3 linked regions of the Fervidicoccus fontis Kam940 genome follow. The protein of the gene in region 3 binds, or shares a complex with, the protein of the main gene of each other region. Links are inferred from orthologs where the notes say so. Each region holds a gene or a part of one and is shown on either strand. Other genes may lie near its edges.

Region 1 (2,918 bases), 710 kb from region 3 along the record:
ATCTATATGTCTTGAGGCCTTCTCTATTTCACTCATTTTGAGTTTTTTCCTGTCTTTTTTAAGGAGTATGTTGTATACTGTTTGAATAGCTGGCTGTGCAGTCCCAAAAGCCAACGGGTAAATGCTCGTATCAATAAAATCAGCACCTGCTTCAATTGAGGCTAAATACGTCGCAACTGAAAGCCCACAAGAATCATGAGTGTGAATATTTACTTTAACTTTTAGCTCCTTCTTAATTCTGCTAATAAGGCTCCTCGCGGTTGAAGGATCTAAAAGTCCTGCCATATCCTTGATTGTTATTAAATCAGCCCCCGCTTCTAAATAGCTCTCTGCAAGTTTAACATAGTAGTCAACTGTATGAATTGGGCTGATAGTGTAGCTCAATGCTCCCTGAACTATCGCACCCGTCCGCTTTGCAATTTTTATAACTTCCGCAATGTTGTCTATATCATTTAAAGCATCGAAAATCCTGAAGATATCTATGCCGTTTTCATATGCCTTTTCTATAAATGCCTTTGAGACATCTATGGGATACTTTCTATAACCTACTAAATTCCTTCCTCTCAAAAGCATTTGTAGCTTAGTCTTCTTTACCACTTCCCTGATTTTTTTAAGCCGGCTCCAAGGATCTTCCTTTAAATATCTTACATCAACGTCAAATGTAGCTCCTCCCCAAACCTCCAAGCTGTAGAATCCAGCTCTATCTATTATTTCAGCAATATCTCTAGCGTCGTCTTGAGAAAGTCTTGTCGCAATTAATGATTGGTGAGCATCTCTTAAAGTAGTATCAATAATTTTAACCAAGCGGTACACCATTTTTATTTTTTGTTGAAACTCAATAAATCAATTGTTGAAAATTATTTAATGAATCATCGAATATAAAAAACTTTCGACTGAAAACCATTTTAACGAGATTACATAATTGTATAATTAAATAACACCATTAAAAACTACTAGATAAATCAATGAGGTTGAATGTTTATAAATCATTTTTAGTTTTAAAGCTTCGATACTATTAGAGGTAATTTTATAAAAGCTTTAAAACTAATTAGTTTCAGTAGTTTAAGTTCATTAAAATGGTGATTGTATTGGCAGAAAACGAGGAGATTAAGGCTGTAGAAATAAAACTGTTCGATAAGTGGAGTTATGAAGGAATAGAGATCAGAGACCCGAGCCTGAAAAAGTACATATCTCTTAGACCGGTGTTCCTTCCTCATACCGGGGGAAGGCATGAACATGTCAGATTTGGAAAGTCGAGAATACCTATAGTCGAGAGGCTCATAAACAACCTAATGAAGCACGGAAGAAACATGGGGAAAAAACACCTCGCTTACAATATTGTAAAAAATGCATTTGAAATAATTTACCTTCAAACAAAACAGAACCCACTTCAGGTTCTAGTTAGAGCGATAGAAAATGCGGCTCCTAGAGAGGAGACAACGAGAATTATGTACGGAGGGATCATCTACCATGTCGCCGTCGATGTCGCTCCTCAGAGAAGAGTCGACTTAGCTCTTAGAAATATAACTGATGGTGCCAGAAACTGTGCATTCAACGGACCTAAGCCAATTGAGGAGTGCTTAGCTGATGAGATCATTGCAGTAGCCAACAATGATCCAAAGAGCTATTCAATAGCGAAGAAAGAAGAAGTAGAAAGAATAGCTTTGAGCTCTAGGTAAAAAAGCTTTTTTGAAAAATTTATTATTTTCAAAAAACTTATAACACCATATATCAAATATCATAGTAGTTTTAAATATCCTTTAATGTAAAAATTAAAAACACAGTGAGAGTGATCCCAATGAGCGAAAAACCTCACCTTAACTTAGTAGTAATCGGACATGTTGACCATGGAAAGAGCACTACTGTAGGGCACATACTTTACAGATTAGGTTATGTAGATCCTAAAAAGCTGGCCGAGCTAGAAGAAGAGGCAAAGAAGAAAGGTAAAGAGTCTTTTAAATATGCATGGTTGCTCGATAACCTAAAAGAAGAAAGAGAAAGAGGAGTAACAATAGATCTTTCATTTATGAAATTCGAAACCAAAAAGTACTACTTCACTATAATTGATGCTCCAGGGCACAGAGATTTCGTCAAGAATATGATCACCGGTGCAAGTCAGGCTGATGCTGCAATACTTGTCGTTTCTGCGAGAAAAGGAGAATTTGAGGCTGGAATGAGCCCAGAAGGACAGACAAGAGAGCACTTAATACTTGCGAAAACAATGGGAATTGAACAGATAATAGTTGCAGTAAACAAGATGGATGCAACAGAGCCACCGTATAGCCAGGAAAGGTACAAACAAGTAATTGACACTCTTCAGAAATTTATGAAGGGCCTGGGATTTGATATATCGAAGATTCCGTTTATACCTATATCCGGTTGGAACGGAGACAACTTAATAGAGAGAAGCCCTGCCATGCCTTGGTACAACGGCCCCACTCTGGTAGAAGCCTTAGACAATATTCAGATTCCACCAAAGCCAATTGATAAGCCATTAAGAATTCCAATACAAGCGGTATATGCTATAAGCGGTATAGGGACAGTTCCTGTAGGAAGAGTTGAGTCGGGAGTTCTGAAGAAAGGAGACAGGATAGTATTTATGCCTCCAGCAATAGTTGGAGAAGTCAGAAGCATCGAGATGCACCACACGCAGATAGAAAAGGCAGAGCCAGGAGACAACATAGGATTCAACGTGAGAGGCGTCACAAAGACCGATATTAAGAGAGGAGACGTAGCAGGACATTTAACCAATCCGCCAACAATTGCAAAGGAATTCACTGCGAGACTTTTCATAATTTGGCATCCATCAGCCGTAACAGTTGGCTATACACCAGTTATTCATGCACATACTGCAAGCATTGCAGCTAAGATAACCGAGCTGGTATCAAAACTAGATCCAAGGACTGGTAAAGAGGCTG
Region 2 (2,927 bases), 790 kb from region 3 along the record:
CCACCTTTCGCCAGCTTGTAGTATCTCCTGTACTGTTGCGTTGTTATAATTTTTTTGTCTCTAAGGTATTTCAGATATCTTCTCATCTTCCTAATGCTACTTATCCACCTTCTCTTAGGATCGATCCTTGCAGATGCCACACCTTTTCTTTTTCCAGGTCCCCTCCTCTGCCCTTTGCTTCTCTTCTCCTTTAGCTCTCTCCACCTTCCTCTGCTATTGCTTTTTTCAGGCTCTTCAGTGATTACCCCTCTTTTTATAAGCTTTTTGATATCTTCAGCAGTTATTGCATTTTCCAGATCCTCTCTATCGTCATCGCTTTTAATATATATCCTCACCCTGCTTTCGCCAATGCCCAAAATCTTCGAAGCAAGCCTTTTTTGCAGTGTATAATCACTCAATAACTTTCACCTCATTCGCAATCCTTAATCCCTTTTCTCTAGCCAATTTCATAAGCTCAATTTTTTTCTTTAATCCAAGCTTTGAAGATAAATAAACTATATGAATTTTTGGATCTAAATTTTCGAGCTGAGATCTGCTCTCAATGACAACTGGCCTCAAGCCAGAAGGATGTACTCCTCTTACTATTTCAGGATTCTTATATCCTATTTCCACTGGTTTCGCATAACCTTTATATTTTAGCCTCATTTTGTTATCAATTCCTTTTGGCTTTCTCCAGCTGTCTTGGTTTCTAAATTTTATAAACATGTGGAACAGATGCCTTTTGAATTCTGGCTTACTTTTTTTCAATTTCAATAGCAACTTTTTCATCTCCTTGCTCATTTAGCCTCACCTTTCTCGTAGATATATATACCATCCATGAACACTCTTCTATCGTATTCTTTAACTTTTGTAGCCTGTTCTAAATTAGCTGCAGTCTGACCAACAGCTTCAATATCTAATCCTTCAACAATTACGTCTTCCTTTTCAATCTTCACTTTAACCCCAGGCATGATTCTTGCTTTCCTGGGAGATTTTTCCCCTAAGAAATTTTTTACTAGGATCACATCTCCTTTCTGTTCAAGCGAGATAGGGAAGTGTGAAGATATGATCTTAAGTTTATATCTATATCCTTTCTGCACCCCTGTTATCATGTTTCTTATATGGGCTGCTATTGTTCCAACCAAAGCTTTTTGCTCCCTTCTAGCAAAATAACTTTCAACAACCACCTTTCCATCACTTAATGATATGGCTACATTCCTTGTATGTGAAAAATCTTTCTCGATTTTCCCCTTTGGACCCTCGACCACGACTTTCATTCCCTCAATACTAATTTTTACTCCCTCAGGAATCTCAACTTCCTCAACTACATGTACGCTCTTAACCAAGGACTCCACCTCTTCTTAGTAAACATATCCTAACAATATACCTCCAATGTTCTCTTTTATTGTCTGATGGTGTGACATGATCCCTTTCGATGTTGAAATTATTAGGATTCCGATCTCTCTAGAGGGTAATTTCTTCTTCAGCCATTCCGGCAAAGCGCTTAGTTCACTTACCTTCAAACTATACCTCGGCTTTATTGCAGCAGCTTTATTGATTCTTCCTAGAAGCTGTATCTTCAGCTTTCCCTGCCTGCCATCATCTATATATTCGATCTCTCCTATGTATCCTTCACTCTGCAGAAGCCTCATAGTTTGAATTATAAGCCTTGAAGCAGGTGATATGATTACCTCTTTTTTAGCTCTTCTGTCTGCATTGGTCAATTCATTCAAAGCATTTGACAGCGTATCTAACATTACCAATGAGGATCACCTCAACTATACTTCTTAAACCCCATTTCATAGGCCAATTCTCTAAAGCACTGCCTGCAGAGATAGAGGTTATATCTCCTAATAACCCCCTTCCTAGATCCACATCTTTGGCATTTAATTACTGCTTTTCCATATTTTCTTTCCCTCGGTTGAACATATTTTGTCAAGTATAAACACCTCATACAATTCTTACATTAAATTCATTTGAAAGAAGAGCTATTGCTTCTTCCTTTTTTACTCTATGCCTTCTTGGAATCCTTTTCGCTTTTTTAACCCTCCTTCTTTTTATCCTATATCCAGGTCTCTCTATTGTTATGCAGACGTCCATTCCAAAAACTCCTATCTCTGGATCATACTTAACTCCTGGAATGCTAATATGTTCTTTTATTCCAAATGAAACATTCCCGTTATCATCAAAGCTATCCTTATTAATTTTATTCCCTACAGCTTCAAGAGCCTTTTTTAAAAATTTTGTAGCTTTTTCTCCCCTAAGTGTCACCGCTACTGCGATATTTTCACCTTTTCTTATGCCGAAATCTCTTATTGTTCTCTTTGCTTTTCTAAGTTTTGGCTCCTGGTTGGTTATTTCCTTAAGAACTTCAGCAATTTTAGCAAGCCTCTCTCCTCCCTGACCTAAAGAAACGTTTACCGTTACTTTTGTTATTCTCGGCTTTAGCATAGGATTCTCGTTCCAAGCTTCTATGAATTTATTGACTTCCTCTGTGACTGTACTCAAACTTATCACCCTACATCAATTTTATAATGGGTTTTTCTCTTCCAATAGCTAGGACATAGTCTAAACTTGTTTGAGCGATAGAGCCGTCATCTGTTTCAATAACTACCAAGCTCCTATATCTTTTCATACCTTTTCTTATCTCCTTCACTTTTCCCATAATCCCCGTGTTCTTTCCACCGAATATAATTGCATATACTCCTTCTTCCAAAGGAATATAATCGATTATTTCCCTTTCTGGAATTTTCACTATAACAGTTGAAAGAGTTCTGTATGGAACTTCTGTTGGGTTCTTTGGATCTGAAACTTTTATCAATATATTGCTTCCATCGAACAAATTCAGCTGTATATGTCCATGATTTACCGTTGTCTTGTTCTCAATTCTCAATGGTTTTATCGAGGCCTCTTCCTTCGGGATCTCTACAAAGCTGATAAACTTATCC
Region 3 (2,864 bases):
GTTAACTTCTAAAAGGGCTTTTGCCATTTTTATGGGTATCTGCCTAGCTATAGCCTTAACTATGTTAATAGCCTGCTTTTCCACTGATTCGTTCAGATTCACGCTCACTCTAGCCTCTTCCATCGCTTTTTCTATCCTCTGCGGGGGTATTGGAAGCTTTGTAGTGGGGTCAATTGCATTCCTTGAAATATAGGTGATGATCATTTTTCTCTTCGATTCAAGCATTTTCCTCCTCTGCTCAGTTGTGAGCTGGAGCTCCCCTCCTTTCAATATCTTTTCAGCTACAGCCAAAAAGTCCTCCGTACCGAAAACAGACTTAATGTCTTCTGGAGAGGCTTTCAATCCCTTTTTCGCGTCTTTATAAATAAACTCGCTTTTTACGACTTCTTCTATATTTGGCTTCCCACTTTCTTTATATTCAAATACTAATTCAGGATCGACAAGTATCTCAAAGTGCTTTCCCTTCGATTCATACTTAGCAATAATATATTCTTTGCTCGACATTTTAATCACTACAGATATGTTTTATAAATATAAAGTTCATGTTTAAATTTGTTGATTTCGATTAATATTTTATAGGTAATTATTGATTTATCAAAGATAAAGAAATTTTTCTTTGTCGGACTTTCGATCTTGCACGCTTCTCTTTTCCAAGCATTATCAGTTCAATAATTTCACGAACTTCAAAACTCATTTTTCTTTAAGGGGAAACTTTTTCAGGCTGTATTAAGATTTATAAACTTTTTTAAGCTAAGTTCCAAAAGATAATACTTTAAAAATATTAACTTCAGATTCCCTTTCAATTACGATCTGAAGTTTAATGAGTAAAATAAGATCAAAACCATGAGGTGAATTGCTTGTCTTTAAATGAAAAGCAACCAAGCCAAATAATCGACCTTGGTGACCAGCTGTCTTTGGAAATCGTAAATGATGTGAAAAACCCCTTAATAGGAAGAAGGGAGATCTCAGGATACGTCTACCATCAGGGAAAGGGAACTCCCTCCTTAGGAGTACTTAGGACGAAAGTTGCAGAAAAGATGAAGGTTGATCTAGGAAGCATATATGTCATATCGCTTGTAACCGAATATGGCATCGGTAGGTCAAAGGTCCTTTTCCACATCTATCCAAATAAAAAAGCTGCTGAAAGGTTCGTCCCAAAGTACATTATTGAGAGAAACAAGACTCTTCAAGAGGAAATGCAAGAAGCAGAAGAGAAGGAAAAGAAGCAGAAGGAAAAAGAGCAGAAGAGTGAGGAAAAGAAGGAGGGTCAGTAAAAATGTCTCAAGTGCACAATTACTATGAATATGATTACAAGACAAAAACTATAAAGCTTAAGAACAAAAGATGCCCGAGATGCGGGAGCATAATGGGACATTATAAGGAACCTACTGAGAGATGGTATTGCGGCTCATGCGGATACACGGAGTTCTTGGAGAAGAAAAGCTGATTAGAGTATTAGGCATTGAGTCAACTGCACATACAATTGGAGTTGGCATAGCGCAGAATAGAGAACCACACATCTTGGCGAATGAGAAGGATAAATACGAGCCTGAAAAGGGGGGAATACATCCGAGAGATGCCTCAAGGCATCATGCGGAAAAAATTGGCAGTATAATTTCAAGGGCACTGAAAAAAGCGAATCTTAAAATAGATGATATTGATGCAGTTGCAGTAGCTTTAGGGCCGGGGATGGGCCCCTGCTTAAGGGTAGGAGCTACAGCTGCAAGAGCGATCTCCAGCTATTTTGGCAAACCTCTAATCCCCGTGAATCATGCAATAGCACACATAGAAATAGGGAACCTTCTCTCAGGCTTTTCTGATCCATTAGTTGTTTACATTTCCGGCGGAAATACTAGCATTATTGCATATAAGCAGAAGAGGTACAGAGTTTTTGGAGAGACGCAGGATATAGCTTTAGGCAATTTAATAGATACTTTTGCCAGAGAGGCAGGACTTGCTCCTCCATATGTTGTGAATGGAAGGCATGTGGTTGAGCTATGTGCTGAAAGAAGCAAGGAAAAGAAGCTACTAGACCTTCCATATATTGTAAAGGGGCAAGATGTATCTTATGGAGGGCTTTTGACTTCCTCTTTGAAAATGATCGGAAAGGAGGACCTCGGAGATGTATGCTACTCTCTCGTAGAAATAAGCTACTCTATGATTACTGAAGTTGCAGAGAGAGGTTTAGCCCACACGAGGAAGAAGGAGGTAATTTTAACTGGAGGAGTTTCTGCTAGCAAAGTTCTCACAGAAAAGCTTGAGAAGATGAGTGCTCTTCATGGCGCGAAATTCTTTAGCGTTCCTCCGGCATTTGCGGGAGACAATGGGGCGATGATCGCCTGGACCGGCTTGCTAGAATATGTTCATGGAATTATCATCGATCCTTCAATGGCTTATATATCACAGAGGTGGAGAGTAGAAGAGGTTGAAGTTGTATGGAAGGAGTGAGGTTAGAAAAAAAGCCTCTTTCTTGGGGGGCTGAATCCAATTTATATCTCATAGAGTATTTGAACGATATCGCAGTGCTTAAAGAGAGAATAATTAAGCCTTACATGGACCCAAGGCTGGCCAAGTCTCTAATATCGAAGAGGACGTCCAGTGAAGCAAGAATTTTAATGGACTGCATAAAAGCAGGAATTCGAGTTCCATACCCATTGAAAGTTGATGCGGAAAACGGTCTGCTTATAATTAGCTATATTTCTGGTGAAGTCTTCAGAGATTATTTAAATGAGAAAGGCTTTGACGAATTAGCAAAAAACATCGTCTTTGAAGTCGCGAACAGCATTTCAAAAATGCATAATCTGGACATTATTCATGGCGATCTGACAACTTCAAACATTATTATAAAGGATGGCAATGCGTTC

The links. The genes of interacting proteins can lie anywhere in the genome.
Region 1: FFONT_RS06655 (region 3) and FFONT_RS02910 share a complex: the UniProt entries of both Methanocaldococcus jannaschii proteins name them as parts of the 30S ribosomal subunit. The link is inferred for Fervidicoccus fontis Kam940 from one-to-one orthologs.
Region 2: FFONT_RS06655 (region 3) and FFONT_RS02485 share a complex: the UniProt entries of both Methanocaldococcus jannaschii proteins name them as parts of the 30S ribosomal subunit. The link is inferred for Fervidicoccus fontis Kam940 from one-to-one orthologs.

The regions. Positions count from the first base shown.
Region 1 is NC_017461.1:553,787-556,704, reverse strand. The notes cover bases 37-2,877. They hold FFONT_RS02910 (30S ribosomal protein S7), read left to right. Parts: upstream 37-1,076; coding sequence 1,077-1,679; downstream 1,680-2,877. Other genes in these bases: tuf (translation elongation factor EF-1 subunit alpha), read left to right, coding at 1,799-2,877; FFONT_RS02915 (pyruvate carboxylase subunit B), read right to left, coding at 37-813. Also shown: more of FFONT_RS02915, read right to left, coding at 1-36; more of tuf, read left to right, coding at 2,878-2,918. UniProt on the Methanocaldococcus jannaschii protein: One of the primary rRNA binding proteins, it binds directly to 16S rRNA where it nucleates assembly of the head domain of the 30S subunit. Is located at the subunit interface close to the decoding center.
Region 2 is NC_017461.1:474,548-477,474, forward strand. What follows is about bases 42-2,891. They hold FFONT_RS02485 (30S ribosomal protein S8), read right to left. Parts: upstream 1,743-2,891; coding sequence 1,341-1,742; downstream 42-1,340. Other genes in these bases: FFONT_RS02470 (50S ribosomal protein L19e), read right to left, coding at 42-398; FFONT_RS02475 (50S ribosomal protein L32e), read right to left, coding at 391-780; FFONT_RS02480 (50S ribosomal protein L6), read right to left, coding at 777-1,325; FFONT_RS02490 (30S ribosomal protein S14), read right to left, coding at 1,754-1,918; FFONT_RS02495 (50S ribosomal protein L5), read right to left, coding at 1,930-2,487. In the rest of the region: more of FFONT_RS02470, read right to left, coding at 1-41; more of FFONT_RS02500, read right to left, coding at 2,892-2,927. UniProt on the Methanocaldococcus jannaschii protein: One of the primary rRNA binding proteins, it binds directly to 16S rRNA central domain where it helps coordinate assembly of the platform of the 30S subunit.
Region 3 is NC_017461.1:1,268,698-1,271,561, reverse strand. The notes cover bases 75-2,861. They hold FFONT_RS06655 (30S ribosomal protein S27ae), read left to right. Parts: upstream 75-1,276; coding sequence 1,277-1,447; downstream 1,448-2,861. Other genes in these bases: FFONT_RS06645 (Kae1-associated kinase Bud32), read left to right, coding at 2,436-2,861; kae1 (KEOPS complex N(6)-L-threonylcarbamoyladenine synthase Kae1), read left to right, coding at 1,447-2,448; FFONT_RS06660 (30S ribosomal protein S24e), read left to right, coding at 858-1,274; FFONT_RS06665 (ribosome assembly factor SBDS), read right to left, coding at 75-504. In the rest of the region: more of FFONT_RS06665, read right to left, coding at 1-74; more of FFONT_RS06645, read left to right, coding at 2,862-2,864.